3 regions of the Bradyrhizobium sp. USDA 4449 genome follow, and region 1 is predicted to be linked to each of the others. Evidence: predicted binding sites of a transcription regulator. Region 1 holds the regulator's gene; each other region holds the start of a gene.
The links. The regulator LexA, encoded in region 1, represses DNA repair genes until DNA is damaged. The targets are predictions, from matches to a motif close to TGTTCNNNNTGTGTTCNG.
Positions count from the first base shown of each region.

Region 2: a site for LexA is predicted at 7,832-7,849, ahead of ACVIIW_RS15380 (DNA-processing protein DprA). Genes of this name have one in related genera too.
Region 3: a site for LexA is predicted at 7,759-7,776, ahead of ACVIIW_RS27885 (single-stranded DNA-binding protein). Genes of this name have one in related genera too.

Region 1 is NZ_JBSRYD010000001.1:6,078,553-6,089,215, forward strand. It holds gene ACVIIW_RS28420 (alpha-hydroxy acid oxidase) at 1-1,080, shown strand, start outside; gene ACVIIW_RS28425 (HAD family hydrolase) at 1,080-1,721, shown strand; gene ACVIIW_RS28430 (hypothetical protein) at 1,870-2,058, shown strand; gene ACVIIW_RS28435 (molybdopterin molybdotransferase MoeA) at 2,272-3,483, shown strand; gene lexA (transcriptional repressor LexA) at 3,660-4,361, shown strand; gene ACVIIW_RS28445 (hypothetical protein) at 4,548-4,751, shown strand; gene ACVIIW_RS28450 (hypothetical protein) at 4,945-5,379, shown strand; gene ACVIIW_RS28455 (ComEC/Rec2 family competence protein) at 5,390-7,675, opposite strand; gene ACVIIW_RS28460 (DUF2171 domain-containing protein) at 7,772-8,005, opposite strand; gene ACVIIW_RS28465 (nuclear transport factor 2 family protein) at 8,095-8,481, opposite strand; gene ACVIIW_RS28470 (glutamine--tRNA ligase/YqeY domain fusion protein) at 8,518-10,197, opposite strand; gene gltX (glutamate--tRNA ligase) at 10,340-10,663, shown strand, end outside.
Region 2 is NZ_JBSRYD010000001.1:3,244,963-3,255,625, reverse strand. It holds gene ACVIIW_RS15420 (transposase) at 1-390, opposite strand, end outside; partial or broken gene ACVIIW_RS15415 (IS3 family transposase) at 312-1,085, opposite strand; gene ACVIIW_RS15410 (FAD-dependent oxidoreductase) at 1,294-3,069, opposite strand; gene ACVIIW_RS15405 (phosphoenolpyruvate hydrolase family protein) at 3,062-3,925, opposite strand; gene ACVIIW_RS15400 (Tm-1-like ATP-binding domain-containing protein) at 3,918-5,168, opposite strand; gene ACVIIW_RS15395 (hypothetical protein) at 5,274-5,723, shown strand; gene ACVIIW_RS15390 (hypothetical protein) at 6,049-6,699, opposite strand; gene ACVIIW_RS15385 (DNA-processing protein DprA) at 6,671-7,096, opposite strand; gene ACVIIW_RS15380 (DNA-processing protein DprA) at 7,086-7,592, opposite strand; gene ACVIIW_RS15375 (hypothetical protein) at 8,903-9,439, shown strand; gene ACVIIW_RS15370 (phosphoenolpyruvate hydrolase family protein) at 9,443-10,663, opposite strand, start outside.
Region 3 is NZ_JBSRYD010000001.1:5,969,743-5,980,405, reverse strand. It holds gene ACVIIW_RS27910 (PCC domain-containing protein) at 1-811, shown strand, start outside; partial or broken gene ACVIIW_RS27905 (AAA family ATPase) at 822-1,118, shown strand; gene ACVIIW_RS27900 (HAD-IA family hydrolase) at 1,896-2,546, opposite strand; gene uvrA (excinuclease ABC subunit UvrA) at 3,338-6,313, opposite strand; gene ACVIIW_RS27890 (outer membrane protein) at 6,580-7,326, opposite strand; gene ACVIIW_RS27885 (single-stranded DNA-binding protein) at 7,919-8,413, shown strand; gene gyrA (DNA gyrase subunit A) at 8,768-10,663, shown strand, end outside.

The DNA.
Region 1 (10,663 bases):
AACGAGCCATTCCAGAACCTGCACGAATTCATCCGGAAGGCGCGCTCCAACCTCAACCAGAACGCCTGGGACTACATCGTCGGTGCGGCCGAGACCGAGACCACCATGCGTCGCAACCGCATGGCGCTGGACGAGATCGCTTTTCGCCCCCGAGTGCTGCGCGACGTGCGCAAGGTCGATGGCTCCGTCGAGCAGTTCGGCCGCAACATGCGCCTGCCTGTCGTGCTTGCGCCTGTCGGCGCGCTGGAAATCTTCGATCCGCTTGGAGCCGCTAGCGTTGCCCGCGCCGCCGGCAGATTCGGCGCCGCCCATATGCTGAGCTCGGTTTCCGAACCCGGCCTCGAAAAGACCGCCGAAGCCGCCCCCGATGCGTTGCGCATGTACCAGCTCTATGTTCGCGGCGATGACGCGTTCGTGGCCGATGTCGTCAGCCGCGCCGAGAAGGCCAGATATGCCGCCTTCTGCCTGACCGTCGACACCGCCCATTACAGCCGTCGCGAGCGTGACATCGCCAAGCGCTACGTTCGCGAGAGCCGTCTGCGCGCTACCGGAGGCGACTACCAGAAGGGCCTGGAATGGCGGACCGTGAAAATGGTCAAGGACAAGTTCCGGATACCGTTGATCCTCAAGGGCATCGCCACTGCCGAGGACGCGCAGATCGCGGTCGATCACGGCGTCGAGTGGATCTACGTCTCCAACCATGGCGGCCGTCAGCTCGATCACGGCCGCGGTGCCATGCATGTGCTGCCCGAGATCGTCCAAGCGGTGAAGGGCCGCGCCAAGATCATGGTCGATGGCGGCATCTGCCGCGGCACCGACATCGTCAAGGCGATCGCGGCGGGCGCAGACCTCGTCGGCATCGGCCGGCTGCAATGCTGGGCACTGGCTGCGGCGGGCGAGACCGGCGTGGCGCGGATGCTCGAGCTGCTCGAGGACGAGGTGCTGCGCTGCCTCGGTCTCCTGGGCGCCACCTCCTTCGCCGAGGTCGACAAATCCTGTCTGCACCCGGCCACCGCAACCAACGCGCCGAGCGTGTTCAGCGCATTCCCGCTGTTCGACCACGAACCCTACCGATACTGATGGAAAGGACGCAAGTGACCTCGCTCTCGCCTGGTAGCGCCGATGCGCTTCTGTTCGATCTCGGACGCGTCGTGCTCGACATCGATTTCTCCAAGGCGATCACCTGCTGGGCGCGACATGCCGACTGCGAGCCGGAAGCCATCGTCGCGCGCTATATGCGCGACAGCGAGGCCTACCGGCTGCACGAGGTCGGCAAGATCAGCGACGAGGACTATTTTGCCTCGCTGCGCGCATCGCTCGGCATCGGCATCTCGGATGCGCAGCTCCTCGAAGGATGGAACGCGATCTTCGCCGGCGAGATGCCTGATATTGCGGAGCTGCTGCCGCGTGCGGCGAAGCAGATGCCGGTCTATGCCTTCTCCAACACCAACCGCCCCCATGTGGACTTTTTTTCGAAGGAATATGCCGACCTGCTCGGGCATTTCCGCGAGCTCTACCTGTCCTCGAGCATCGGCCTGCGCAAACCCGATGCGGAGGCCTTCGACCATGTCGTCGCCGCGATGGGGGTGCCCGCGAACCGCATCGTGTTCTTCGATGATCTCGCCGAGAACGTCGAAGGTGCACGGGCGCGCGGCCTGACCGCGGTGCATGTGACCTCGCCGACCGACGTCGGAAATGCCCTGAAGGCGCTGGGGATCTGACTTGGCACCCTGGCTCTGATTCCGGAGGCAATTTCACTGGAACTCGGGAACCAAAACCCTTTGTGCATTTTTGTACAGAGTTCCGGGAACGGAATCCCCGGCTCCGGACTCTATAGTCCGTTGGGAATTCTACATCGGACTTATCATCGTGTTGGGCAAAACCTACCTCACCAAGCAGGCCTCCCTGCTGATGAAATACGCCAGGACCACCTCGAATTCTGAGCTCTCCGCAAAACTGATCAGCAAGGCCGCCGACCTGAAGGCCCAGGCCGATCCAATGCCCGACAAGAATCCCAAAGCGCCTGATGTCAGTCCGAGCGAGCCGCCGGGGACCTGACCGATGCTGGCCACGGCTCTTGTCTTTGCCTTGGCCGTCGTTGTGCCGGTATGCGTCGCTCTCCAGATCATGCCCCGGCTGAACCTCCAGCTTCGTCCCACGGCTCCAGGGGTGGGATAAATCATCTTGTGCGGCTGCTTTGCCTGGACGCTCCCGCTCGGCTAGAACTCTCGCCGCTGATTTGCCCGAATGGGCGTAGCTGGAGTTTTCACCGTGGCCCTCATGCCGGTATCCGATGCGCTTGCTGCCGTGCTCGCGGGAGCGGAGCCGCTGGCTGAGGAAACAGTTGCGCTCGATCGGGCCTTTCATCGCGTGCTTGCGCGCGATGTCGCGGCGCGGCGGACGCAGCCGCCTGAGGCGATGTCGGCGATGGATGGCTATGCCGTGCGTGCGGGCGATGCGGCCAAGGTCGACACACGGCTCACGGTGATCGGCGAAGTCGCAGCCGGCCGGCCGTTTGCTGGAAGGGTCGGCGCCGGCGAAGCCGTGCGGATCTTCACCGGTGGCGTCGTTCCCGATAACGCGGATGCCGTGGTGATCCAGGAGGACACCGTCGCCGACGGCGAGTGCATCACGATCAAGGAAGCCGCCATCACCGGACGACACATCCGCCCGGCCGGCATCGACTTCCGCGAGGGCGACGTGCTCCTGCGCAGCGGCACGCGGCTCACGGAGCGCGACCTCGCACTCGCCGCCGGGATGAACCATCCGCAACTCGCGGTCCGCCGCCGGCCGACGGTCGCAATCCTCGCCACCGGCGATGAGCTGGTGATGCCGGGCTCGACGCCCGGCCACGGCCAGATCGTCTATTCCAATGGCTATGCCCTTCATGCTCTGGCTCGCAGCGAAGGTGCCGACACGATCGATCTCGGGGTCGCGGCCGATACGCTTGCCGCCACCACATCGGGCATCCGCCGCGCGCGCGAGAGCGGCGCCGACATCCTGATCACGACCGGCGGTGCCTCGGTGGGCGACCACGATCTGGTGCAACAGGCACTGAGGGACGAAGGTATCTCGATGGCGTTCTGGAAGATCGCGATGCGACCGGGCAAGCCCATGATGAACGGGCAACTGGGATCGATGCGCGTGATCGGCCTGCCCGGCAATCCCGTATCATCCTACGTTTGCGCTTTCCTGTTTCTGGTCCCGCTGATTCGCGCGCTGTCGGGGCGTTCGGCGGTTCATCATCGCCGCGAGCGCGCCGTGCTCGGCCGCGATGTCGGCGCCAACGATCAGCGCGAAGATTATCTGCGCGCGCGGCTGGCAGAGCGTGACGACGGCACGCTGGTCGCCGTTCCCGTCGATCATCAGGACTCCTCGTTGCTTTCGAATCTGGCTGCGGCACAGGCACTTCTCGTGCGCGCACCGTTCGCGCCGAAGGCCGAAGCAGGCACCGCTTGCGAGGTGCTGCGGCTGCCCGTCTGACCGCTTCGTTCGCGTGCGTTCCGCGAACTTGGTCGCGTTCACGGTAAATTAAGCAGTTGCGGAACATGTATCGAACATATAGTGTCCGTTCATGATTTGTTTCGAGCATGTAGCGGCTTATGGCTGAATTCAGCGTCTCGGAATTGAATGACATCACCAGGGGGATTTTGGTCGAGATGTTAACGCGCAAACAATACGAGCTCCTGCGGTTCATCAGCGAGCGGCTGAAGGAAAGCGGCGTGCCGCCCTCCTTCGACGAGATGAAGGACGCGCTCGATCTGCGCTCGAAATCGGGCATCCACCGCCTGATCACTGCGCTCGAGGAGCGCGGCTTCATCCGCCGTCTGCCCAACCGCGCCCGCGCGATCGAGGTGATCAAGCTGCCCGAGCTCCAGGCCGCCGCCGGCAGTCGCCGCGGCTTCACCCCGAGCGTCATCGAGGGCAACCTCGGCAAGGTGCGCATGACGTCGAGCCCGCCGGCGGATGAGGGCGAGCGTCCCGTCGCGGTGCCCGTCATGGGCCGGATCGCGGCCGGTACGCCGATCGAAGCCTTGCAGACCCGCAGCCACACTATCAGCGTTCCGCCCGACATGCTCGGCGCGGGCGAGCACTATGCGCTCGAAGTGCGCGGCGATTCCATGGTGGACGCCGGCATCCTCGACGGCGACATGGCCCTCATCCAGCGCAACGAGAGCTGCGACACTGGCGACATCGTCGTCGCCCTGATCGACGACGAGGAAGCCACCTTGAAGCGCTTCCGTCGCCGCGGCGCCTCGATCGCGCTCGAGCCAGCGAATGCCGCCTATGAGGTCCGCATCCTGCCCCCCAACCGGGTCAAGATCCAGGGCAAGCTGATCGGTCTCTATCGCAAGTACTGAGCGCCACGTTCTCGCGCGATCGGTGACTGCGATCAACGATTGGAGCGGACGATTGTCCGCTCCGGCTGGATAGACTTTCTGGTTCTGCACAGATTATCCCGCCACCTCTCCAGCCCTACATCCCCGGCATGCCGCAACGAAGCACACTCGCTTCGATGGGCCTCCAGGGAGACTGAGGAGAGAATGATGGGCAAGATCATCCTGAGCACCGTCACGATGACGCTGATCACAGCGTCCGGATCGCACGCCTTTGCTGCGCATGCGCAGCATCGCCTCGGCAAGGTGCCGCAGGCGACGAGCGCGCAGATCCGCGATGCCCGCAACGCCATCGAGCAACAGGCGCAGCCCGGCTGGCAATATTCCGGCTGGTCCGCGCCGGCCGGACGCTGAGCGCGAAGCCTCCCAAATGCACGGAGGCAAGCTTTGTTCCCAGCCGTTCGGGAAAGATAATGTGATTGCGGCTCGCGGATCGGAGCCGCAGATTTGCCTACAACCAAGCAGAGTCTTGCAGGCTTCAACTCTGATAGAGGCCGGCGCCTCCAGGACAGAGGCGCGGGTTGCTATCCCCGATGAGGAGCACCCGATGTGTGACTATAGCTTGCATGCCGTCGCGACGCGTCCCGCAGAAGTCGGCGAGACGATCGTCACGACAACGTTCCGCGGCACCTCGACGCGCGGCTTCGCCTCTGAAGCCGACATGTCGGTCGCGGTCTGCCTGCTTCCGGGAACGGAGCTCGCCTTCGCCGACAACGTCCGCTACGACAACAGGTGGATCTGGACCCGCACCATCAATTCCCGCGTAGGCAAGTTCGGCAAGGTTGATCCGCACATTCCCGATCGCCATCACGACGCGATCGAATTCCCCGATGGCAAATACGTGCTGGTGACGCAGCTCGTCGAAGGCCAGCGCGCAACCGTGCTGCAACTGCCCGTGACCCAGCCGCTCGGCGAGCGCGAGCACAAGCCGCAAGTGGCCGCCGACAGTCGCACGACGCCGCCACGCCTGCCGATCGGCTGAAGCGTCGATTCTAGTCCTCGGCCTGAAGGTCGGCCTCCGACGGCGTTGCGTCTTTGGTCCGCGGAGCTGCCGACCGTGGCTTGAGGGTTTGGCCGAAATCTGCATCGCCGGGCGCCACCGGCGACCAGGAGCGGTTTGCGCCCCTCGCTCTCACCGGCTGAACCGCAAAACCGTCACCGCGCTGTGTCAGCGCAAGCGCGCCCTGGCTCGCCAGACGCGGCCGATCGATCACCATTGCAGCGCAATCGGGCGGCGCAGGCCTCGCCGTCACCACCAGCGCTGCGCGGCTGCAATCGTCGGCCAGCGCGTCGATGCGCAGCGCCAGCGCAATCATGCGGCCGTCGGCAAGCGGCGTCACGCAGCCGGCATCGTCGCACGACACGCCGTCGCCGAGCGAAGCGCTGGCGGCATCGCGCGGGTCGGCGTCCGCCGCGAGCCACTCCTTGAGAAGGAAATTGTCCTTCTTCGTCCTGATCAGATGCAGCTGCCCATCCTTGCCGCGCACCGCGACGTTCTGGCCGTCGGCGGCAATGAGAATGTCGGGTTGCCGCACCGACAAGGCCCAGATCGTTGCGACCGCAAGCACGATCGCACCCGACCAGCGCAGCGGCGTGCGCAACAGCCCCATCAGGACAAGCCCCAGGCTCGCCGTCACCAGCGGCGCGGTGCCGAAGGCGCCGACATGGCCGATAGCCCCTGGCAATGCCGCCACCCAGCGGGTGACCACAATCATCCAGTCGATGCCGATCCCCATCAGCCACCAGAACACGCCGTCCAGCCCGAACGGAGCCGCGAGCAGTCCCAACAGCCCGGCCGGCATCACCAGCGCCGAGACGACGGGCATCGCACCGAGATTGGCGAGCACGCCGTAGGGCGTGACGCGGTGAAAATGGAAGGCGGCATAGGGCGTGGTCGCAAGCCCCGCGATCATGGAAGCCATGAACAGCATCGCGATCTCGCGGCCGCCCCACAGCGCAATCCGCGCCGTCGTCGAATGATCGGGCGAGGCAAGCAGGTTCGGCATCCCGATCTGCACCATTGCCACCAGCCCGAGCGTCGCCGCAAACGACATTTGGAAGCTCGGATGCACCAGCGCTTCCGGCGCAACCGCGAGCACGATCAGCGCCGCCACCGCCAGCGTGCGGAACGTGATCGCGCGACGGTCGACGATCACGGCAATCAGCACCACCGCGGTCATGAAGAACGATCGCTGGGTTGCGACCTCCGCGCCCGAGAGCAGCAGATAGAATGCGGAGGCCATCAGCGCCGCGGCCGCCGACCATTTCTTGATTGCGAATCCGGCCGCCAGCCCGGGGATCAGCGCCAACAGCGCGCGGACCGCGAAGAAGACGACTCCAGCGACGACCGCCATGTGATAGCCGGAGATCGACAGCACGTGGCCAAGCCCCGAGACGAACATCGCATCGTTGACGGGCGTGGTGATCGCATCGCGGCGGCCGGTCAAAAGCGCGGTCGCGATTGCGCGGTTGTCGCCGTCGAGCACGGCGCGGATCCGCGCGTCGATCGCATCGCGCAGGCCCTGCATGAGCGCAGCATAGCGCAACTGCAATCCGCCTGACACCGGCGGCGTCACCGTCGTGATCGCCCCCATCGCGAAACCGGACGCGCCGATGCCCTGGAAGAACATGTCGCGCGAGAAATCGTAGCTGCCCGGCCGCAACGGCGACAGCGGCGGCATCAACCGGGCCTTCAACTGCACGAAGCTGCCGACATCGGGCGCCGTCCCCTTGCGCACGGAGAGGCGGACGCGCTCGAGCTTGACGTCGCCGCGCTGCGCCTCCATCGCGGTGACGCGCAGCACGAACCGGTCGGTGCGTTCGCGAATGTCGCGGGTCTCGACGAAGCCCGACAGCGACACGGAATAAAGCGGCTTTGCGAGCACGGCGTGGGCGATGCTTGCTGTCCTCCACGTCGCCGCAGCAAGACCGGCCGCAACCGCCGCGATCATGATCGCGGGTGCAAACCACCGGCTCCGCCGCAACAGAACCGCGCCAAGCGTCGACGCGCCCGCCGTCGCGACCGTCACCCAGAGCACCGGCTCATGGTCGGCGGCGAAGTACAGCGCGATGCCGCAGCCGAAGGCGATGGGGACCCATGGGAACAGTCGTCCAGCGCCGGCCTCGGCCTTCGCCCAATCACCCAGCTTTCCGGCGATCGACGACCAGACGCCGAAGCCTGCCGGCACAAAGCCGCCGGCCGACGCTGTTCGGCCGCTGCCGGGCCAGGTCCCGGCCATACCTTGCGAGGCACGTTGTGGCCGGCCCGGCTCCGCCATCCCTCAGCAACCCTGCGCTACGCTACTGCACGGAAGCTACCGGAACGTGCGGCGGCACGGATAGCGGCACAAATCGGGAACGAAGAGGCTTCCGCCCTACTTTTCCTCTTCCATCGTCACGGCGACATCGGCCTTGGCGGACAGCCGAACCTTGTTGCCCTCGACATCGGCAACCAGGCCCTTGTCGATGAAATGGTGGTGGCCCTTGTGGCTGCCCTCGCCGCTGTCCTTTTTGGTCAGCTTGATGCGATTGCCTTCGACCTTGTCGACCGTGCCGATATGGACACCGTCGGCGCCGATGACTTCCATATGCTCAGCGATGTTCTGCATGGTGGGATGCTCCTGTGGATCCACCTCAACCCGGCGCCCGCGCATTCGTTTCCAGCGCCGGAATGACGATGCCGTGCGCGGCGCAACTGTCAGATCAACGGCGCCTTCGCCGAGGCGTGGTGATTGACGATCTTCCAGTCGCCGTCTTCGCGAATGATGACCCAGCTCATCTTGACGACGAGGTCAGGCCGTTCGCCCGCCAGGTCGAACGTGATGGTCGCGCCCATGTTGATCGTATCGGCCCCTGCCTGCGCCGCCTGCACCTCGGAGAACGCCGCGCTCGGCCTGCGCCAGCGCGGCAGGCCGTTGAAGTAATCGGCCACGCCATTCCTGCCCCGATAGAGCTTCGGGTTGGAGCCGAAGAAGAATGCGTTCTTTGAATAAAGCGACGATAGCGCAACCGCATCGAGGGTCGCGAAGCCGGCGCACCATTTCGCGATGATGGCGGAAACGGCGGCGTCGGCTGCACTGCACATCTTGCGTCCCTCAGCCCTTTGCCTCAGCCATTTGCCTCAGCCCTTGGCGACTTCCTTGGCGAACGTATCGCGCAAGCCAATGGTGCGTGAGAACACCGGCTTGCCGGGCGTGGAGTCCTTGTCGCGCACGAAATAGCCCTGGCGCTCGAACTGCATCGGTTCGCTCGAATTGCTTTCCGCGACCGATGCCTCGATCCGGGCGTCGGAGAGGATCTCCAGCGATTGCGGGTTGAGGTCAGCAGCGAAGTTCGAGGCATCCGGGCTCGGGTTGGCGAAGAGCTGGTTGTAGATGCGGATCTCCGCAGGGACAGACGTTGCGGCCGGCAGCCAGTGCATGGTCGCCTTGACCTTGCGGCCGTCAGGCGCGTTGCCGCCCTTGGTCGCGGGATCGTAGGTGCAGCGCAGCTCCACCACCTCGCCCCTGTCGTTCTTGATCACGCCGGTGCACTTGACGAAATAGGCATAGCGCAGCCGCACCTCGTTGCCCGGCGACAAGCGGAAGAACTTCTTCGGCGGGTTCTCCATGAAGTCGTCCTGCTCGATATAGAGCTCGCGGCCGAACGTGATCTTGCGCGTGCCGGCGCTGGGATCGTCCGGGTGGTTGATCGCCTCGAGTTCCTCGCTCTGCCCTTCCGGATAGTTCTCGATGACGACCTTCAGCGGCCGCAGCACGCCCATGCGGCGCTGCGCGGTGCGGTTCAGCTCCTCGCGGATGCAGAATTCCAGCATGCCGACGTCGACCACGCTGTTGGCCTTGGCCACACCGATGCGCTTGACGAATTCACGCAACGCCGCCGGCGGCACGCCGCGGCGGCGCATGCCCGCGATGGTCGGCATCCGCGGATCGTCCCAGCCCGCGACGTGGCCGTCGCGGACAAGCTGGGTCAGCACCCGCTTCGACAGCAGCGTGTAGGTCAGATTGAGCCGCGCCATTTCGTACTGATGCGGCCTCGACGGCACCGGCAATCTCTCAATGAACCAATCATAGAGCGGCCGGTGGTCCTCGAACTCCAGGGTGCAGATCGAGTGCGTGATGCCCTCGATCGCATCCGACTGGCCGTGCGCGTAGTCGTAGCTCGGATAGATGTGCCATTTGGTGCCGGTGCGCGGATGGTGCGCATGCAGGATGCGGTAGAGCACGGGGTCGCGCAGGTTGATGTTGCCGGCGGACATGTCGATCTTGGCCCGGAGCACGCGCGCGCCGTTCGGGAATTTGCCCGCCTTCATGCGACGGAACAGGTCGAGGTTCTCCTCCACGCTGCGGTCGCGAAACGGCGAGTTCTTGCCGGGTTCGGTCAGCGTGCCGCGCGACAGCCGGATCTCTTCCTGGGACTGATCGTCGACATAGGCGAGCCCGTCGCGGATCAGCTGCTCCGCCCATTCGTACAGGCGGTCGAAATAATCAGAGGCATAGAACAGGTTCTTGCCCCAGTCGTAGCCCAGCCAGTGCACGTCGGCCTGGATGGAATCGATATATTCCTGCTCTTCCTTGACCGGATTGGTGTCGTCGAAGCGCAGATGACAGCGGCCTGGAAATTCCTGGGCGATGCCGAAATTGAGGGCGATCGACTTGGCGTGGCCGATATGCAGGTAGCCATTCGGCTCCGGCGGGAACCGGGTCACGATCTCCTTGTACTTGGCCTGATCGAGGTCGGCCTGGATGATGTCACGAATGAAATCGCGCCCAATCTCAGTCGTCACCGGTTCTGTGCTCATCCTGCAATCCTGTCGGGAAGTCAGCGGCCCTTCTGCCAAATTCGCGTGGCTGAGCCAAGGCCTCAGGGGATCCGCCGTTGGGCTTTAGTTATGCTCCGGTCCTGATATATACCACCGCTTCAATGCATAGGCCCTGCCAAGAATGACCGATTCCGTCGTCACGCGCTTTGCGCCCTCTCCAACCGGCTTCCTCCATATCGGAGGCGCCCGCACGGCGCTGTTCAACTGGCTCTATGCGAAGAAGCACGGCGGCAAGATGCTGCTCCGGATCGAGGATACCGACCGGGAGCGCTCTACCGAGGCCGCGATCGGCGCGATCCTGGACGGGCTGAAATGGCTGGAGCTCGGCTGGGATGGCGACGTCATCTATCAGTTCAGCCGCGCCGCCCGTCACCGCGAGGTGGCCGAGCAGCTGCTCGCCGACGGCAAGGCCTACCGCTGCTACGCCACTGCCGAGGAGCTCACC
Region 2 (10,663 bases), 2.8 Mb from region 1:
GTGATGAATGCCTTTTTCGGCGCGACGAAGGCGGGAGAAGTATTCTGCGGCCCAATTGGTGCAGGCGCCGTCAAAGCTGTACGCCTCCTGATGGTTGATGCGCTTCACCTCGAAACGCTCATGAAGATGGTCCCAAGCTGAGGCTTCGTCGGCGTGAACCGTCGTACCCTTGGCAATGCGGGACCGGATGAATGAGGCGGCTTGGCTTTCCGAGTTGAAGACGGCCGGGACGGAGTTGCCGTCGCGCTCGCGAACGATCACAACAACCTTGCGCTTGCCGTTCTGGTTACGAGTAAAGCGGCGGTCAAGGCGCGTCGCTCGACGATTGCCGTGAGTTCGCGGGCCACGCGCCGCCCCGAGATCGACGTGTCCGGAATAGCGCCCAGGCATTCCTTGGTGACGTCGTCAACGATGTTGAGGATGCGGAAGCGTCTGCCATTGGCAAACTGGTCGTGGACGAAGTCCAACGACCAGCGGGCATTTGGCTTGGCCTCGACTAGGATCGGGGCCCGGCTCCCCACGGCCTTGCGGCGAGCCCGCCGCTTGCGGACGGTGAGCCTTTCTCGCGATAAAGCCGGTAGATCCGGTTGAGCCCCGATGGCTCGCCCTCCCGCCGCAGCAGGACGAACAGGCGGCGATAGCCGAAACGCCGCCGCTCGTTGGCGAGATCGCGCAACCGGCCCCGCAGAACTGCGTCCTGCGGCTGGAGCGATAGCGGATCATCTCCCGATCCGCACCCACGATCGAGCAGGCCCGCCGTTCCGACAGGCTCATGACGGCCTGCAGATGCGCTACCGCAGCGCGCTTGGCGGCGGGCCCTACCATTTTTTTGAAAGGAGCTCACGGAGTGCGGCTGCATCGAGCATCTGTTCGGCCAGAAGCTTCTTCAGCTTTCCGTTCTCCTCCTCCAGGCCCTCAACCGCTTCGTTTCGGAAACGTCCATGCCGCCGAATTTGGCCTTCCAATTGTAGATCGTCGCCTCGGAGATCCCGTGCTTGCGAGCCAGATCGGCCGTCTTCGCCCCCGGCCTCATGCTCCTTCAGCACCGCAATAATTTGCTCTTCCGTGAACCGTGCTCGCTTCATCTGTCCGTCCTTCTTCAGGGCGGACTCTAGCTCCTTCTGGAGGAAATACTCAGTGGCCGGTCATTATGATTTTAGAGCACGATGTGCCTGAAAGCGATTACCTCAATCTTCCTATAGTCCGAATGTGTCTTTGCATTAATCGCGCGTCGCACGCCCTTGCCTTGCCGGAAGTCAGTCGTCGCAGGGCGAACAGGAGAGAACATTCGGCTTACGCTTGCGATGCCGCCGCGGGCTGTCCCTGTCGCGCCGACCGTACGACGCTGTCGACCGCGCGGTAGGCAAACACAATGGCCGGGCCGATCGTAATGCCCGCCCCAGGATAAATTCCGCGCATCGGCGAGGTCATGTCGTTGCCGCAGGCATAGAGACCTGCGATCGGCGCCCCATTTTCATTCAGGACCTGTCCCTCTGCATCGGTCGAAAGGCCGGTGGCTGTTCCAAGCGTTGCCGGGACAATTGGGAGCGCGATGAATGGGCCGTTTTTGATAGGCCCAAGGTTCGGGTTTTTCTTTCCGGCCGCCGGATCTCCTAGGGTACGGTTGAAAGCTGATTCACCGCGGTTGAAGAGCGGATCGCGTCCTTCAGCCGCGTGGGCATTGTGTTCTTCAACAGTCTTTTGGAGCTGGTTAGGATCGAGTCCCAATTCGCCCGCAAGCTCCGTAATCGTCCGGCCGATCTCGATGTACCCCAAACGGGCATACTTCTTGATGCTCAATGTCCATGGCCAGGGCAGCAGGTGCCCCATCCCCCTGCGGCGGACGAACTCCTTGTCGCAAATAAAATAGAACCGTTTGTCCGCCGGATAACCGTTGTTGAACATGGCAAGGCAGATATCATGATACGAATTGGATTCATTGACGAAGCGTTTGGCATTTGGTCCGACGGCGATGACACCCGGACGGCCACGATCGAGCCAGCCGTACGGCACAACTTGCGAGGAGCGACCGTTCCTGAGTATTGACACCGGCGTCCAGAAGCCACTCGATGCAACGTCGTTATCGATTGCAGCCCCGAGCTTGCCTGCGAGCGCAAGGCCATCACCCGTGACATCGCTGTGCGCCAGCGTATCATTGTGCTGGTGAGCTCCACTCAGCCGAGCGCGCAATTGACCGTTCCGCGCAAAGCCACCGGTTGCCAAGACCACTCCGTGCGAGGCGCGGACGCGAAGATTCGCGCCATCACGCTTCAGGATTGCGCCAGTAACTCTCCCGCCATCCCTGGTCAGTTCTATCGCCGGGCAGCGCGGCCAGATTTCAACGCCATATCTGCGCAGGCTGACCAATAGCCGCGCGATCAGCGCATTCCCACCACTAAGTTCAGTGCCCCTCCTGTAGCGCAGCCGATCGCCTGCGTAGCGGCTGACCCGGCGCAGCACGTGCTTGAGCGAGGCAGCCGACTGGAACGGATTGAGGAAGTTTCTGACCTCGCCGGATGAAATCATCATGCCGCCGAGCACCACGCGGATCGGATCACCGATCAAATCGAAATCCTTGCCGAGAAGCCGCCCGTCGTAAGGTGCAGGACTCAGCGCCCGACCCTTGTCGACCCCGCCGATCTGGTTCGAATGATAATCGGGAGCGGAGGCCAGGGTGAACTTGACTTCACTTCCATTTTCCAAGCTGGCGAGCGCTGTTGGTCCGTCTTCAAGATAGGCGTCGACGTGCTCGGGGCGATAATAATTGCCGAGTTCGTGTTGCAGATAGGTCTTCGCCTTCGCGATCGAATCATGAATTTTCGCCGCCCGAGCCTGCATTGAGCATGGAACCCAGATCATGCCGTTCGAGAGGGCGGTCGTCCCACCGAGCTTGGCGGACTTTTCGCAGACCGTGACGCGAAGTCCTGCCTTTGCTGCGTAGAGCGCTGCGGACAGTCCGGCCGCGCCGCTGCCGATCACGAGCACGTCCGTCTCCCAATCGTGAGATGGTTTGCTCGCTTTGGAGGACGGAGCTGTATTGGGCTGGAATTTGGTGATCGGGCTATTCATTGGTGTCTCGGTGCGGATTCTGCTGAGGATGTTGATGCTTTCGCGGGAGCGGAACGGCTTTGAATTTTTCGGCCGCAGCCTTCACTGCCCGCTCGATCGGGATCCGTTCGATGGAGGAGGCGCCAACGAAGCCGACACATCCGGTCGATCGGTAGACTTCCGAGGTATCCTGGGGCTCAGCGATTGCCCCGCCATGGCAAAGAAGGATCACGTCCGGGCGGACCGCTTGAGCCGCAGCATTGATCTCGTTGATGCGCCTGATGGCCTCTTCGATCGATTGTCCCTCCTCATGCCCCACAAGCCCGCCGCGCGTTGCGCCGACATGTGGGACGATGCAGTCGGCTCCCGCGGTTGCCATCGCTTTGGCATCGTGCGGGCTCGCGACATAGGCGAGCGAGAAGATGTTCTTCTCGCGGGCCGCCGCGATCATCTCAACCTCGCGCTCAAAGCCGAGCCCGATGCGGCCTCGCCGCTCGCGCCACTTCTCGCCCATCGTTGAAATGGTTGGGTAGTTGATCACGCCGGAGAAGCCGGCAGCCCAGAACTTGTCCAGAAGATCATCGAGGTCGAGTCGGAGAGGGTCCCAAGCCTCGATCCCGCCGATGACAGGAACAGAGGAGACAACGTTGCGGATCTCGGCCGCGAGCTCCAGGGTGCGCGCATTGGAATCGCCGATCCGGCTCGTCGGCAATCCCATCAACCGTGACAGCCCGGTGCTGTAGACCACAAGCATGTCGGCTCCGCCGAGAGATGCGCATTTTGCGACGAGCCCGCAACTGCTTGCCGCAGCAAGAACTGCCTTTCCGGCAGCAACTTGAGCTGTGATCTTTGCGAGTATTTCGGCCCGATCAAACATCCGCACGGCATGCCCCTCCTGCCGTCAATCGTTCAACGATCCACGAAGACGCCGCTTCCGCAAATTCCGGATCGTTGATGTGACAATTCAACTCGCGGGCGACGATCGAGGGCGGTAGGTTTTGCCTGACTGCGTCGAACCAGGCTTTATCGGCTTCAGGATTTCGGAAGATGCCACCCTCCTGGTCATAGTCAGACACCCCCTTGGCCGGCCACAACACGACGGTGGGCGCTTTTGCTTGCGCGAGGCGCTCTGCTGTAAGCCTGCCTATGCGCTCGTTCTCCTCAGCGTTCGTGCGCATGAGCGTCGTGAAGGGCGTATGGAAATAGAATTGGCGGCCCTTGAACTCGGCAGGCACGCTCGAGGGAGGGCCGAAATTCACCATGTCGACGGCCCCCGGGGCGACGAGTTGCGGAATCATCCGGAGAGAAGCAGCCTTTAGCCGGTCTGGACCTGCACTGGCAGTGCCGCCGACCAGCTCGTCAGCAAGCTCGGTCGTGGTCAGATCGAGCACCGCATCGAACTCACCGGCGGATACGAGCTGCTCCATCTTACGTCCCCCGGCGCCATTGGCCGGAAAGACGATCGCGTCGACCCCTGCCTCTCCGAGCCGCGCTACGCAGCGATTTGCCGCCGGCGTCGTGACCCCAAAGGCCGTGATTGCAACGGTCTTTCTCTCCCGCCGACCTTGAGCGGGCACATAATGCATCGCTGCCACTGCCCGCCCTGCATTCTCGAGAGCACGTTCGGTGAACGCGTTAATTCCGAAAAGGTCGACCAAGGTTGGATAGAGGATAATGTCATTGTGGAGGGCTAATTCGGCCAGGAGGGCCGGCCTGGCGCTACTCACCAGCAGTTTCGGAAATCCATATGGCAGATCCGATACAAGTTCACCAAAGACTGCGCTGCCTTTGCCGCCTGCCACTCCAACGATCGCGTCAATCGCACTTGTTCGCAGCAGCTCATTGACCTCCTCACGCGCGCTTTGAGCTATCGCCCGCAAGAGCTCGGCGGGTGCAGCGACCCGCGCATCGCTACCGCCGGGCTTGCTTCTGGCCCTTCCGTTTGATGTGCCTACATCGATCGTAAGAGTCTTGCGGCCGCAATGTTCGATGACGCGCGCGAGATAAGAGGTTTCGCGGCCCTTTGTGTCCAGGGTTGCGACGATCGCGACCTTGCCGGCACGATCGGACGGATGACCATCCCGGATCGACGTCTGGTCGTCCGCGCGATGGTTAGACACGATCTTCCTCCTAGACCTTTCAGGACATTCGGAGGTCTAGATCGAAGTGAAATGGCTCATAAGCCCGGATCCGAGCGCGACTGGGTAAAGTTGGGTAGGCGCGCAATGCGGCAGCCCCAGAACATCAAGAGTCCGTTCCGGGCCTATGCAGGGCCTGGCTTAACCAGTAGGGGCAATCCAGTCTGCGCGGACCTCCTGCGCACCACCAGCATTCAGAACGTGGTCGGCACCTCCAAGCGACGGGTCGAACATCAACGATCTCACCGAGCACAGGCGCGGAACAACGCGCAGATCCTGCTCCGCGAGATGAGCCAGCACCGCCTAAAGGCGATCCTCGGTCAGGGCGCAGTTTGGGCGTCGCGTGTCCCGCGCACAACATCTCCAGCCGCGCAGGAGGTGGCGAACGTCCTCCACATCGCCGCGGAGTTCCTCAATCAGGTGCTGCTGGAGATCGGGGCCGGCTGGATGGGTCATCAAAACGTCAAAGCTCTGCTGCGCCGCCTCAATCGGCTATCTGACCGAGGGCCACGTCGATGCTGTTTCTCATCGCCATGAACGGCGCGGCCTAACACCGTTCGCACCGAGCGCCGGCATGGGCTCCGGAGCCGGAGATGCTGCCCGAAGCGTTTACGGGACCTTGGCCTCGAAGGCCTGGCCGAGCCCGCTGCGAGCGGCTACTACCAAACGACCTGTCGCCGCTGGCGATGCCTCAGGTGCAGTTCATGAACGATCTTGCCGAAGCCGCCGCCACTTGCCATCCCGCCATGACAGGTGCTGCGCAGGCGCGCGATGAACGGCGACTTCGATGCGACCGCCGAGGAGAACGACGAATGGGCCGCAGGTCCCGAACAGGCCGCGTTTGCGCGAGCGTGGAGGGAAGTTAAGCCAGCAAATCGTCCAGCGACACTTCACCAAACGGGTTCGAGAATATCCTGCGGGCGATAAAAAAGCCCGTGATCCTGCTGCTCGGAAACCGCTTCGAAAGTACATTCTTGGCGGCGCGGAAGTGCGCGCCAGCGGTGAGGATGTCGTCTACGACGCCTATGTATTTGGGATCTGCCGCGCAGCAGAGCGCTTCGTCGATCCGATAGTTCGCCTCGATCTCTTCCGGCTTGAGTCTGTTTCCATCGTGAACGGCCTTCGTTGATCGGATTTGAACGATCAACTCTCGAACATCGACGGTCGCCTCAGATCTAATTGCTTTGCAAACCTGCGTCATGCGGTCATCGTGCATTGGATCGGACTTGATCTTCGAGGGTGGGATAGGTACCAGAACAGCTTCTGCCAGCCATTTGGGGTTAATGGCCGGGCCGAGAGCGGCCGCGCAGCTCGCGATGGCTATTGCTTTCCAGGTGTATCCCCCTGCACCTTTCTTCTTTTTCAGATTCAGAATGAGCGAATTGGTCTCGCTGTGGGCGTAACCCATTCCAGCCGTATACTCGTAGAGGAAAAGGCACTCATCACCTTCGGTGATGTAGTAGTGATCAGCCCTATTCTTGTCTTCAATTTTTTGGAAGCGGACTGCTGACACTTAGGGCGTCCCAAACGTCTTCCATGCTCTTGATGCGAATGGCGCCGCGGGCCTCAAAAGCCGCGGGCCACGTAATGTCCTTCCGCTGGAAGCATGAGTCGAGGATGAACAACTTGCGCCTCTGATGAAGCGCAGCCCTGGCTTGGGTAAGAGTTCCACTCGTCTCACCCGCCTCGACAATGATAGTCGCCTCTGTCATCGCGCTCATTGTGATGTTGCGCTCAGGAAAGAATAGCCGGTTGTGGGGGACCGCCTGGCTCGCATATCGAAGCACCGGCACTTGCGATATCAAAAGGAAATCCGTTGCTATTCGCTTCTGAAGGTCTGTGTTCTCCTTGGGGTAATAAACGCCAAGTGGCGTACCTATGACCGCAATCGTTCTTCCTTTAGCATCCAAAGCCGCGGTGTGGGCAGCCGTATCGATGCCCGTACGCCAATCCAGAGACGACCGTGAAGTCCTGAGCAACTAGCTCCCGCGCGATTTTCTTTGCGCGCGCGATACCATCATCGCTTGGCTTTCGGCTACCAACCACGGCTACAGAGCGTGTCTCCGATAGCTCCCAAGTTCCCTGAAAGTATAGGAGCTCGACCGGATGCTTCGCATCGCGCAGCCGCATTGGGTAATTACCAGCGTGATGAATTCGGACGCCGAACCGCGTAACTCCTGCCTTCGACAGTTTTGTCATTACTTCTCTAGCGCGGGTTTCCGCTATGCTAGGAGGCACAAAGTCGGATGGCATCGCTGTCGGATCGGCAGCAAAACGATCAGCTATGGTCTTGAAAGTCGCCCCTTGCTGAAGCCACAGCTCCTCGTACGCGCCCATCTCGCGCGACGGTGAAATGGGTGCGATGGCTGGACCATCATCGTTTCTGGCGAGAAGAGCGGCGTTCATTGGGTTTCCATGATCATCTTTGCCCTTCGATTCTGGAATAGCAAAGGCAGGGTGTGGACTACTTTCAATCGGGCCGTTCGCATCCGGGCGCAAAGATGCCTAAAGCATCGTTTTCGCTCTGCGGCCGATTAAAGCAGAGCCATAGCCGTGGCTTTAGGGCAACTTCCAATTTTTGCAGACCGGGAACCACGAGAATGTCAGTAATGCGGAGGTCGTAAAAGCAGCGTCGCACCCCAGATAAGTACAAAATAAGAACAACACGTCAACGCCTTGATTGTGGTAGCGGCGACGGTTGAAGGGGACTTAATCCAGTACCCGAGCATAGGGCGCGTGTCCCGGTTCTCCACCTTGCGCCAGTGCCGCACCGTCGGGCTCGATCGGGCCTCTCGCCGCGCTTCGACACGATGCTCTCCAGCCTGAATTTGCAGCCCCCTTGCGTAACAGTTGGCCCGATCTCGCGATCTCGAACGGGCCAGGAAGATCCTCTCGGGTAGCGGCCCAGCGCCGGTCGGAGTCACCTTGCGCATCTCGAGCGGCAGCTTGCGTATGTTTTTCGCCGTCAGCCCAAATGTCCGAAGGCCTAGAGCTGGAGCTCGTAATTCGAGCTGAATGCAGCCGCCGAAGTCGGAGCAGCCGTCGGGAGTGATCTTCGCGAACTGCGCTTGACGATGCGCGCGAGAGCCAAACCAATCGGCAGAAGCGAGACCGCGTAGCGCTCACGGTCGGATACGGCCCTCGGCGTCCAGGTGATCACGCCACGCCGTGTCCGCCCCCGAAGCAGCCATGTCGATGCCATCCCATATTGTGATCGACCGGACAATGCGGCTCGTCACGTCCTCGCTTTCCTCATCTCAGCCGAGGCGCGCTCCGAGACAAAAAGATGCCGCTGCCGGCGTTTTCCAGCAGCGGCTCTAGTCAGGGAGGAGCAGACGAGCCGGTCTGCTAGCGGATTCGTATGGCGCTGATGGCTCGCAAGCATTTCTGACAATACGTTTCACGAGCCCTTTGATGACGCTCGCAGCTCGAGCAGCATATGCAAGTAGACGTGGACGCGAAGAGGTCACTCAAAGCAAACCGCAGGTAAGACTGATGATGACGCCGTTCGCCTTTCTCGCTTCCTGCCGGCCCGGCTCCGGCGTCGAAGATAGATATTACCTTGCTCCCCATGATCAACAGTGATGGTCTAGACCTGGAGGGAGCCGCGTGTAAGATCGCCGGAAGGTTGAACTGGGTAGGATTGGGTAGAAACCATGAGAGCCAAGGTCGTAGGCCGCCTTGCCGCAAGTCTTACCTCATCTCGCGATGATCAGATGACGATCTATGCGCCGTCGCTGCGAGCCCTTCCACAGAACGCCACGCTCGTCATGGCCACGCTTCCCGTTATCGATTGGAACGACTGTCTCCTGCGAGACCTGCAAGCGAGCCCCATACTCCCCGCTTTCTGCTACACGGCGATGGTCATGATCGATCCGTTTGCGTGCTGGGAAGATCTTGGGGATTTATTGGAAGATGCAAAGGTGACCGGAGTAACGAATTTTCCGCCGGCCGCCATGATTGAACGGACACCGGCCGGAGTGCCGCTCGATAGCGGTCAGGAACTCGAGCTTCGGCGCATGGAGTGGTTTGCAAGCCGCGGGTTCAAAGTCCTATTTGTTGCGTCGGACGAGGCAAAGATGAAAGCAGCAGAGCAACGGCTAGGTGCGCAGGTCGATGCGTTCGTCTATTTGAGCCCCGACGATTTTGCTCTCTCGATTGGATCGGACATTGCGCTCGTAAGCATCGGCTTTCATGGATCATCGTCGATACCGAAGTTCTGCCTGGCCAAGCAGCCGCTCCGAACGGCATGAGGCTTATTCGAGGATCCGCAGCTTCTTAATTTTGTTGTAGAGGGTTTTGCGTGAAAGCCCGAGAGAGCGAGCAGTCCTGCCGCGGTGAAGCCGGTTTCTCTTCAGGCCCTCGATAATCCAGTCCCGCTCGGACAGCGAGGCCGCCGGCCGTGGCCCTGATGGTCCCTGCAAAAGGGGCTTTACCACCTCACCGGTAATGTGACTTGATGGCAGGGTCACAAGCTGATTCACGATCTGCCGCAACTCGCGCAAATTGCCTGGCCAATCGTGACCGGCGAGCGCCAGGAATGCAGAGTTTTCTATCGTGAGCGTCTGGGCGCTGGAATCTCCCTTGGCTTCGACCGTAAAATGTTGAACGAGTTGCGGCAGATCTTCAAGCCTATCGGGAAGCGAAGGTAGCTGGACATCCAGCCCGGTAAAGAGCGCAAGAAGCCGCGGGGACAGAACGCTTTCAAGACCAGCGCCTCGGGCCACCGTCGCGGTCGCAATGATCCGCGCACGGGAACGCATGACAGTTAGCCCGTTCAGAGGGGTAAACCCACCTGTCTCCATATAATCGGCGAGACGTTCCTGACCTTCACGCGAAAGCTGGTCAACATGCAGCAGCAAGACAGCGCCGTCGCTCGATGTCTCCAGGAGCGACAATTGACGTCTGCCGCTCTCAAGGCGCTCGGCGCCGAACAACGGGCCGAGTGTATCCATCGCCGGACCGGGTCGGCAATGAAACAGCGCCGCCTTGGCGTGCCTGCGGTCGCTAAACGCGTGAACCAGGCTTGCTATTCGACGCTTGCCGGAGCCTACCTCTCCCCAGATGAGAACTGGACGGGGGGTGACCGCAACGCGTTTGGTCGTTTCCAGGATGCGCTTCATTGCCGAGGACTGCGCAATGACGCCGTGCCTGAAGCCGCTCAACTGTAGCTGTCGTTCGAGCAGATCCACCTTCTCGCGCAACAGGTGGATAGTTTTGAAACCGGACGTCACCTCGAGGACCGACATCTCCAGAGGCACGCGGTCCAGCGAAGAGCCTCCGATAAACCCCTGGATTCCGGTCTCACGGCAGATGTCCAGGAGCTCGTCCGGCTTTGTGATCGGGCCGCCGCCCAGCAGGCAGATGGTGCTCTTGTTGACCGATTGAGCAACACGCGCAACGGCACTGGTACGCGCTGCAAGTTCAGCCAGGCTGATCGACGGATCGGATTCGCTTTCAACCCCGCGGTTAAGATT
Region 3 (10,663 bases), 110 kb from region 1:
GGTGGAGGCGAGGGGCCGCGCCTTTTCGTTCAGGCTTCAGGCTGGTCTGCCGCTGCTCGAAGCCGCGCGCCGCGGTTTTGCCGCGGAAGGCTTTGCGGGTGGCGTGCTGAATTTCGGCCAGGGCGCGCTCGGACCGTTCGGCTATGTGATGCCGGCGCTGTCGAAGACCGGCGAGAATGCGGCGTTCTATAGCGACACGCAGCGGCCCGCGGGCGTGACGCGCACCCGGCTCGGCAGCATGACGCTGGGCGAGCGCGACGGCGCGCCGTTCTTTCATTGCCACGGCCTGTGGACGGAAGCGGATGGCAGGTCGAGCGGCGGCCACATGCTGCCGGACGAGACGATCGTGGCCGAACCGTTCGAGGTCCGGGCTTTTGGCGTCGAGGGCGCGATGTTTCGCGCCGAGCCTGACCCCGAGACCAATTTCAAGCTGTTCGGACCGGTCGCTACAGCGGGCACCGGCGCGCGCACGACCAGCCGCGCCTTCGCGCTGCGGCTGCGGCCCAACCAGGATTTCGCCTTCTGCCTCGAAGCCTTTTGCAAGGCGCACGGCATAGCGCGCGCAAAGATCCACGGCGGGGTCGGTTCGACCATCGGCGCCCGCTTCACCCATGGTGGTGTGACCGAGCCGTTTGCGACGGAGCTTGCGATATCGGCTGGGACGATCGCGCCTGACGCCTCCGGCGCGCTGCAAGCCGCGCTGGACGTCGCCTTGATCGACTACACCGGCGGCATCGCCGAGGGCCGGCTGATCGGCGGCGACAATCCCGTGTTGATGACGATGGAGCTGGTGCTGGAGGCGCTGGATTAGCTTCCGTGTTGAAGAGCGCTGCCGGCGCCAGGGGATTTTCATCTTCGACGAGCCGGAATCCGCGTTGTCGTCGACGCGTCAGCTCGAATTTTTGAAGCTGCTGCAGCGCATGGAGGACTCCCGCATCTGCCAGGTCATCATGGCGACCCATTCGCCGATGCTGATGGCTTATCCAAATGCGCGGTTGCTGCGGCTCGGGAAGTACGGGCTGGAGCCGACGAGCGTGGAGGAGACCGATCATTACAGGGTGATGCGGGAATTCTGCGACGACCCGCGCGGGTTCGTGGAGGCGACGCTGGCGGAATAGGTGACGGAAGGACGTCGCAGATGCGCGCTCGCTCCGTCGTCATTGCAAGCGCAGCGAAGCAATCCAGAATCCCGCCGCGTTGACGGTCTGGATTGCTTCGCTGCGCTCGTAATGACGGCGCTTGGGGCACGGGCACCCAATTCGCGTCTTCCTTGCAGACACACCTTCGCGTCCTCGCTGCACACGTGCCCGAGCTTTTGGTTCAACCGCTGCCCTCGAAGGTGCCGAGGGCGCAGGGAAGACCGGGTGCTGACCTCGCACCCGCGGTCCACTGTGCGATGGGTTGCGCTACAAGAGGCTGCACAGCGGCATACAGGTGAAGCCCAAACATCCGGCCTTCCCTGCGCAGTGGTTTGACGGCTTATGTCGTGATCTCCCCGGGGAGCGATGCACTATTGCCCCCGTCGGCTCGCAGATGACTGACACGAGGGCCCGGTTGGGCCACACGCATCACCACGAGCCTTGACGCACAGACTCCGGGCGCCAGGACCACACGATTTTGCCGTACGCGGATCACACCGGTCGTTTGCGCGACGCTTTGCTCACGGTTGCCCGCCCTGCAGAACCCTTCGCGCCGATGCGGCCCACGCCCACCGCCGTCCGGCCCGCGTCGTGACGATCGCGATACGCCCCTCTTCCATGGGCCGGGTTGCCGCGACACATACGCCGTTTCCGAATTTCGGTAAAGTGGAATATTTTCGGATGCGCAGCTTGCCCCACGGCTGGGGTGTTTTGCCCGACAGGCAACGCAAGCTGTTGTGGCACGCTGCGCGGCAGCTAGGCCGGCGTGCGATCTCCGAGGTCGGCCAGCACGGCCGGCGCGATCTCGTCGATGTGCGTGAAGACGAGATCCGGCTGCCGCGCCCGCAGCGCCGCCGGTGCGGCGTAACCCCAGCTGACCGCGCCGCACGCAATCCCCACCGCACGCGCCGCCTCGATGTCGCGGACCTCGTCGCCGATTGAAATGACGTTTTGCGGCATCACGCCAGCACGCCGGATGACGCGGCGAAATTTCGCGGGCTTGCCGAACACGGAAGCCGCGCCCTCGAAATACCGGAATAGCGTGGCTGATGCGCCGAGCTTTTGCCGCGCATTGACTTCGCTGTCCGACGTTATCAGCGCGAGCTGCACGCCGTTCTCGGATAGCGTCCGCAGCATCGCTTCAGTGCCCGCAAACAGCGAAATCTCCGACGCCGCTTCCGCCTTCAGACGCCGCGCATAACGCGCGATGGCCGGCAGCTTCCACACGGGCACCTCGAGCCGTGAGAGGATCTCGCGCGTCGAGGCATGCCGCAGCCCTTCGACATCCTCATCCCTGACGCGCCGAAAGCCGAAACGATCGGCGACGTCGTTGATGGTGCGGAGGAACCAGGGGAAGCTGTCGACGAGAGTGCCGTCGAGGTCGAAGATGGCGAGGGCGTAGCGCATGAAGGAGGGGAGGTTACCAGCAGCAAGCCGGGCTTGGAGATGATTTGGCCGAGGTGTCGGAGCCCAGTAATGCAGCGCGTCGTACATGTTCACTGGCCCACTCTGCAAATGCAAGACGAGAGGCTGGGTCAGCGAAAACCCCAGCTGGAAACCGTGCGTCGTACCAGAGCGCGACCGGCGAATTGGTATCCTTCATCGCTGCAGTCGCACTCCAGGGCATCCGGCTTTCGACGCCCGGAGTCCTAATGACTGTCGAGACATCATCAAAGGCAACCTGCCACGTCATCTGCGCGGCTCCATGCAGCTCGAATGATCTGCCAAACATTTGGCGAATGCATCAGAGCATCACGAAGAATGCGAAGCAATACCCCAGCATGAACCACATTAGCGATCCGAATGCCGCACCCGCTGCCAACCAACCTCGATCCACGGCTGCACAGGCCCAAACGATGATCAGGAAGATTGCGACGACTGGGGCACCGGCGCTGATGCGCTGGTCGATGAGAGCCTTCAGGTTCTTACCAGTCACATTCCAAAAAGTCTGTGTTCGGCTCTGGTGGCTTGAAATTCGAAATGGAAGCCGCTTGCTCCAGTTGCGTTGCTCATTCTGACCTCCCGACGGCGAAGTCAGAAAGGTATAGCAGGGATCAGCGATTAACCCGAGGTTGCTAATAGGCGAACTAAGTATCGTCCCACGGAGGATACTTAGAAGAAGCGAAACGCATGGATCGGCCAAGCGACTGGCCGAGCCATCGGTCCCATAGACACACTGCCAAGACTGCAGCGATAGGCTACTCCGCCGCCTCGCTCGTGCTCCGCCGCTTCGGCTTGCGCGCCTTCTTCAGCACCGGCTCCAGGAACTTGCCCGTGTAGCTGCGCTGCGCTTTCACGATGTCCTCGGGTGGGCCCCAGGCGACGATCTCGCCGCCGCCGTCGCCGCCTTCGGGGCCGAGGTCGATGACCCAGTCGGCGGTCTTGATGACTTCGAGATTGTGCTCGATGACGACGACCGTGTTGCCTTGCGCGACCAGCTCGTGCAGCACCTCCAGGAGCTTCTTGACGTCGTGGAAGTGCAGGCCGGTGGTCGGCTCGTCCAGGATGTAGAGCGTGCGGCCGGTGGCACGCTTGGACAGCTCTTTTGCAAGTTTGACGCGCTGGGCTTCGCCGCCCGACAGCGTCGTCGCTTGCTGGCCCACGTGAATGTAATCCAGCCCGACCCGGTGCAATGTCTGAAAAGTCTCGCGCACGCGCGGCACCGCCTTGAAGAACTCGGCGGCTTCCTCGACGGTCATGTCGAGCACGTCGGCGATGCTCTTGCCCTTGAACAGCACTTCGAGCGTCTCGCGGTTGTAGCGCTTGCCCTTGCAGACGTCGCAGGTGACGTAGACGTCGGGCAGGAAGTGCATCTCGATCTTGATGACGCCGTCGCCCTGGCACGCTTCGCAGCGGCCGCCCTTGACGTTGAAGGAGAAGCGGCCCGGCTCGTAGCCGCGCGCCTTCGCTTCGGGCAGCCCGGCGAACCATTCGCGGATCGGCGTGAAGGCGCCGGTGTAGGTTGCCGGGTTCGAACGCGGCGTGCGGCCGATCGGCGACTGGTCGATGTCGATGATCTTATCGATATGCTCGAGCCCCTCGATGCGGTCGTGCGGAGCTGCGCCTTCGCTGGCATTGTTCAACTTGCGGGCGATGGCCTTGTAGAGCGTGTCGATCAGCAGCGTCGACTTGCCGCCGCCGGAGACGCCGGTGACGGCGGTGAACAGGCCGAGCGGAATTTCGGCCGTGACATTCTTGAGGTTATTGCCGCGCGCGTTCACCACCTTGATGGTGCGGCGATGGTTCGGTGGCCGCCGCTCCGGCACCTCGACCTCGAGCTCGCCGGTGAGATATTTGCCGGTGAGCGATTTCGGGTTGCGCATGATCTCCGCGGGCGTGCCTTCGGCGATGATGTTGCCGCCGTGCATGCCGGCGCCCGGGCCGATGTCGAGCACGTGGTCGGCGAGCAGAATCGCGTCCTCGTCATGCTCGACCACGATCACGGTGTTGCCGAGGTCGCGCAGCCGCTTCAGGGTGTCGAGCAGGCGCGCATTGTCGCGCTGGTGCAGGCCGATCGACGGCTCGTCCAGCACGTAAAGTACGCCCGTCAACCCCGAGCCGATCTGCGAGGCCAGGCGGATGCGCTGGCTCTCGCCGCCGGACAGCGTGCCGGAGGAACGGGAGAGGGTGAGATAGTTGAGGCCGACGTCGAGCAGGAAGGTGAGGCGCTCGCGGATCTCCTTGAGGATGCGCCCGGCGATCTCGTTCTGCTGCGCGTTCAGCGTATCAGGCACGGTCTCGAACCATGCGCCGGCGCCTTTCACCGACAGCTCCGAGATCTCGCCGATGTGCTTGCCGCCGATCTTGACGCAGAGCGCCTCGGGCTTCAGCCGGAAACCATTGCAGGCGCCGCAGGGCACGTCGTGGAAATACTTTGCGAGTTCTTCCCGCGCCCACTCGCTCTCGGTTTCGCGGTAGCGGCGGTTGATGTTGGTGATGACGCCCTCGAACGGCTTCTTGGTGTCGTAGGAGCGCACCCCGTCCTCATAGGAGAACTTGATCTCGTCGTCGCCGGAGCCATGGAGGATCGCGTTCTGCGTCTTCTTGGGCAGATCCTTCCACTTGGTGGTGAGCGTGAACTTGTAGTGCTTGCCGAGTGCCGTCAGCGTCTGCACGTAATAGGGTGACGATGACTTGGCCCAAGGCGCGATCGCGCCCTTGCCGATGGCGATCTCCTTGTCGGGAATGACGAGGTCCTCGTCGACATGTTGCTCGACGCCGAGGCCGCCGCAGGCCGGGCAGGCACCATAGGGATTATTGAAGGAAAAGAGTCTGGGCTCGATCTCGGGGATCGTGAAGCCCGAGACAGGGCAGGCGAATTTTTCCGAGAACAGGATGCGCTCGGGTCCGCTCTTGTCGTGGATCTTTGCCGTCTTCTTTTTCTCTTCCGCCGGTGCTGCCGCCGGCGCGTCGGCGAACTCGACGACGGCGAGGCCCTCGGCGAGCTTCAGCGCGGTCTCAAAGCTTTCGGCAAGGCGCTGGCCGATATCGGCGCGCACCACGATGCGGTCGACCACGACGTCGATGTCATGCGGGAATTTCTTGTCGAGCGTGGGCGCTTCCGCCAGCTCGTAGAAAGTGCCGTCGATCTTGACGCGCTGAAAGCCCTTCTTGAGCCATTCGGCGAGTTCCTTGCGGTACTCGCCCTTACGGCCGCGCACGACGGGCGCCAGCAGATAGAGGCGGGTGCCTTCCGGCAGCGCCAGGACGCGGTCGACCATCTGCGAGACGGTCTGGCTTTCGATCGGAAGTCCCGTGGCCGGCGAATAGGGCACGCCGACGCGCGCCCAGAGCAGGCGCATATAGTCGTAGATCTCGGTGACCGTGCCCACGGTCGAGCGCGGATTCTTCGACGTCGTCTTCTGCTCGATCGAGATGGCCGGGGACAGGCCGTCGATCTGGTCGACGTCGGGCTTCTGCATCATCTCCAGGAACTGGCGGGCATAGGCCGACAGTGATTCGACGTAGCGGCGCTGGCCTTCCGCATAGATGGTGTCGAAGGCGAGCGAGGATTTGCCGGAGCCGGAGAGGCCGGTGAAAACCACGAGCTTGTCGCGGGGAATCTCGACGTCGATGTTCTTGAGGTTGTGCTCGCGCGCGCCACGGATCGTAATCGCGCGCAGGCTGGAGCCCGCGTTCTGCTGTTGGCGCTTCGCCTTGATCACTTCATCCATCCCGTTGCCCTCGAAGAATCCCATGAGCGAGCGACCGCGCCAACGTTCCGGCGCGCTTCGCCCGGAACCGGGATCGGCGCCAATGGGTATGTGAGCGAACGTAGGAAGAACGGGGAGGGATTTCCAGAGGGACTTGCGAATCGTCAACGGATTGTTGTGGCGCTGGCGGGACTTGGCAGCAGCTGATGGCAATTGCACCGAATGGAACAGCAAAAAGGCCGGCACGAGGCCGGCCTTTCGTGACGTTGTGACGTCGGTTGCGAGGATCAGTACTTCGCGACCACCGGGCCACCGAAGGTGTAGTTCAGGCGAACGGTGCCCATGTCCACATCCTGCTTGATGTTGTCGGCGCGGAAGGGCAGGCCGACCACCGTGAAGCTGTCGTTGTGCTTGCCCATGAACAGGTGGTTGTACTCAAAACCAACCGACCAGTTCGGCGCGAAGCCGAACTCGATGCCGGTGCCGATGGTGCCGCCCCAACGGGTGTCGCTCGCGTCGCCGACCGTGACACCGGCCAGAGTGCCGCTGAACTTGTTGTGGGTGACGGCCGCACCGCCCTTCACATACCAGAGGACGTTGTTCCAGGCGTAACCCACCTGGCCGGTGAAGAGGCCGATGGCGTCGATCTTGGTATTGTTCACCAGCGGGAAGAACGCGGCGGGCGAGCTGGTGTTCGAACCCTTCAGATCGGCCCAATCACCCTGCGCTTCGACGCCGAACACCCAGGCGGCGGACTGCCAGCGATAACCGATCTGACCACCGGCGAGAGCGCCGGTCGCATCATGGCAACCTTCGCTCGTCGTGGGGACAGTAGCGCCACCGACGCTGGTCGTGTCCCAGCAATTGTGGCTGGAGCCGCCACCAGCGTTGGCGCCAATGTAGAAGCCGCTCCAGTTGTAGATCGAAGCGATAGCTACCGGAGCCTTGGTGTAGGGGCGAGCCGCCAGATCGGCAGCCGAAGCGGCGCCAGTGAGGGCGAACAGAGCGGCCGAAGCCAACAAAACCTTTTTCATTTTCAACTTATCCCAGTCCCAGTTTCTGTTGTTGCCTTCCGTGCGTCGGAAGGGCAGCGGACGTCGTCCAACTGACGTCTTGCTTACACCACTGAAGCCGCAAGTTGTGTCTCTCAAAAGCCACAACAGGCGCAAAACGTGGCGTTTGCTGGAAGAAACAGCAAAAGGCCGGCGCGAGGCCGGCCTTCGATTCTCGAATGGATTCAGAGGGATCAGTGCTTTGGGGATCAGTACTTGATGACCGTATTTAGCGATTGCCGGGCTGCCGAAGCGGTAAGTGAGGCGGACGAGACCGATGTCGACATTGTGGCTGATCCGGTCGGTCTGGAATGCAACGCCAGCGGGTGTATTCAATGTGACGGTCCGATTCCCCCCAAGATGTGGTCATACTGCCGCGCAGGGTTTGGACGCTTGGCTCGCCGCCATTTCGATGGGAACAAATCTGGAACGAAGGCCCGATCGGTGCTATATGTGGGGATAACCGAGGGCGTGGTGGGCCGATCGGCGCTTGTAAGCGTATAGGGTCGGCCCAACAGGCGGCAGCGCGGGCGCGCCTTTTCGAAATTCAGTGGCATTGGAGTGGAGAGCGGCGATGGCGGGAAGCGTCAACAAGGTCATTCTGGTTGGAAATCTCGGCAAGGATCCGGAGATCCGCCGCACCCAGGACGGGCGACCGATCGCGAATCTGAGCATCGCCACCTCCGAGACCTGGCGCGACAAGAACAGCGGCGAGCGCAAGGAAAAGACCGAGTGGCACCGCGTCGTGATCTTCAATGAAGGGCTCTGCAAGGTCGCCGAGCAGTATCTGAAGAAGGGCGCCAAGGTTTACATCGAAGGCGCGCTCCAGACCCGCAAATGGACCGACCAGAGCGGCGTCGAGAAGTACTCCACCGAGGTCGTGCTGCAGGGCTTCAACTCGACGCTGACGATGCTCGACGGCCGCGGCGGCGGAGGTGGCGGCAGCTTCGGTGACGAGCCGGGCGGCGATTTCGGCTCGTCCGGTCCGGTCAGCAGCGCACCGCGTCGGCCCGTGGCGGCCGGCGGTGGTGGCCGCAACAATGACATGGACGACGACATCCCGTTCTAGGAATGGTCCGGGCGATGAGGGTGCGCTGGTCAGGTTGATCAACACCTTCCACGTCGGTCAGTAAACCCAACTAATCGACGGAAGGGGCTCGGAATTTGCGGGCCCGCTTCATGTTTGGGATGAAGTCGGGGCGCGGGCTGCAAAGCGGCAGAACGGCCGCACTCGCCCACGGCTCGACCGCCCGTCCGAGGCGATTTTGGAAGGTTGATTCCAGGCTCATCCAAGATGCCCGCTTCAGGGACGTAAGTTATTGGAAGAATAGACGGAAAAAGCGCTTCCCTGGCCTCGCGAGGGTGGTTATCAGGGCCTCGATGCGCTATATGATTCCCAGATAGAATCTCACCGGATTTCCCCTTGGCAGACGACGACAACAAGCCCGGCGACCAGCCGGCGCAACCCTCGGACATTCGCCCCGTTTCGATCTACGAGGAGATGAAGAAGTCCTACCTCGATTACGCCATGAGCGTGATCGTATCGCGTGCGCTGCCCGATGCGCGCGACGGGTTGAAGCCGGTGCATCGCCGCATCCTCTACGCGATGAACAATCGCGGCGACACCCCGGACAAGAAGCACAAGAAGTCCGCCGGTGCCGTCGGTGAAGTCATGGGTAAGTACCACCCCCATGGCGACCAGGCGATCTACGACGCCCTGGTGCGCATGGCGCAGGACTTCTCGATGCGCGCGCCCCTGATCGATGGGCAGGGCAATTTCGGCTCGGTCGACGGCGATCCGCCAGCGGCCATGCGCTACACCGAATCCCGCCTGACCAAGATCGCGCTGAAGCTGCTCGAGGACATCGACGACGATACGGTCGATTTCCAGGACAACTATGACGGCTCCGAGCGGGAGCCTGTCGTTCTGCCGGCTCGGTTCCCGAACCTTCTGGTCAACGGCGCCGGCGGCATCGCCGTCGGCATGGCCACCAATATCCCGCCGCACAATCTCGGCGAGGTCATCGATGCCTGCGTGGCGCTGATCGACAATCCGTCGCTGACGATCGACGAGCTCAACAACATCATCCCGGGCCCGGACTTCCCGACCGGAGGCATCATCCTTGGACGCCAGGGCATCCGCAGCGCCTATCACCTCGGCCGCGGTTCCATCGTGATGCGTGGCAAGGTCGAGTTCGAGACGATCCGGAAGGAGCGCGAGGCGATCGTCATCACCGAGATCCCGTATCAGGTGAACAAGGCGACGATGGTCGAGCGCATCGCCGAGCTCTACAAGGAAAAGAAGATCGAGGGCATCTCCGATCTGCGCGACGAGTCCGACCGCGACGGCTATCGCGTCGTCGTCGAGCTCAAGCGCGACGCCGTGCCCGACGTGGTGCTGAACCAGCTCTACAAATTCACACCGCTGCAGACTTCTTTCGGCGTCAACGCCGTCGCCCTCGATAGTGGCCGTCCGCAGACGATGAACCTGAAGGACATGCTGACGATCTTCGTCGGCTTCCGCGAGCAGGTCGTCACCCGCCGGACCAAATACAAGCTGCGCAAGGCGCGCGAGCGGGCGCATGAGCAGGTCGGCCTCGCGATCGCGGTCGCCAATATCGACGAGATCATCAAGGTCATCAGGCATTCGCCGACGCCGGCCGCCGCGCGCGAGACCCTGATGACGCGCGACTGGCCCGCGCGCGACGTCGAGGACATCATCACGCTGATCGACGATCCCCGCCATCGGATCAACGAGAACGGCACCATCCGCCTCTCGCTGGAGCAGGCGAGGGCGATCCTCGAGCTGCGCCTCGCTCGCCTCACCGCACTCGGCCGCGACGAAATCGGCGAGGAGCTGGCAAAGCTCGCCGGCGAGATCGGCGAGTATCTCGAGATCCTGCGCTCGCGCGCCCGCATCCTCGACATCATCAAGACCGAGCTTGCCGAGGTAAAGGCCGAGTTCGCCACGCCACGCAAGACAGTGATTATGGAGCAGGAAGGCGAGGTCGAGGACGAGGACCTGATCCAACGCGAGGACATGGTCGTCACCGTCTCGCACGCCGGCTACGTCAAGCGTGTGCCGCTGTCGGCCTATCGCGCCCAGCGCCGCGGCGGCAAGGGCCGCTCCGGCATGCAGACCCGCGACGAGGATTTCGTCAGCCGCCTGTTCGTGGCCTCCACGCACACGCCGGTGCTGTTCTTCTCGTCGCGCGGCCAGGTCTACAAGGAGAAGGTCTGGCGGCTGCCGATGGCAGCGCCCAACGCGCGCGGCAAGGCTTTGATCAACATTCTGCCGCTGGAGCAGGGCGAGCGCATC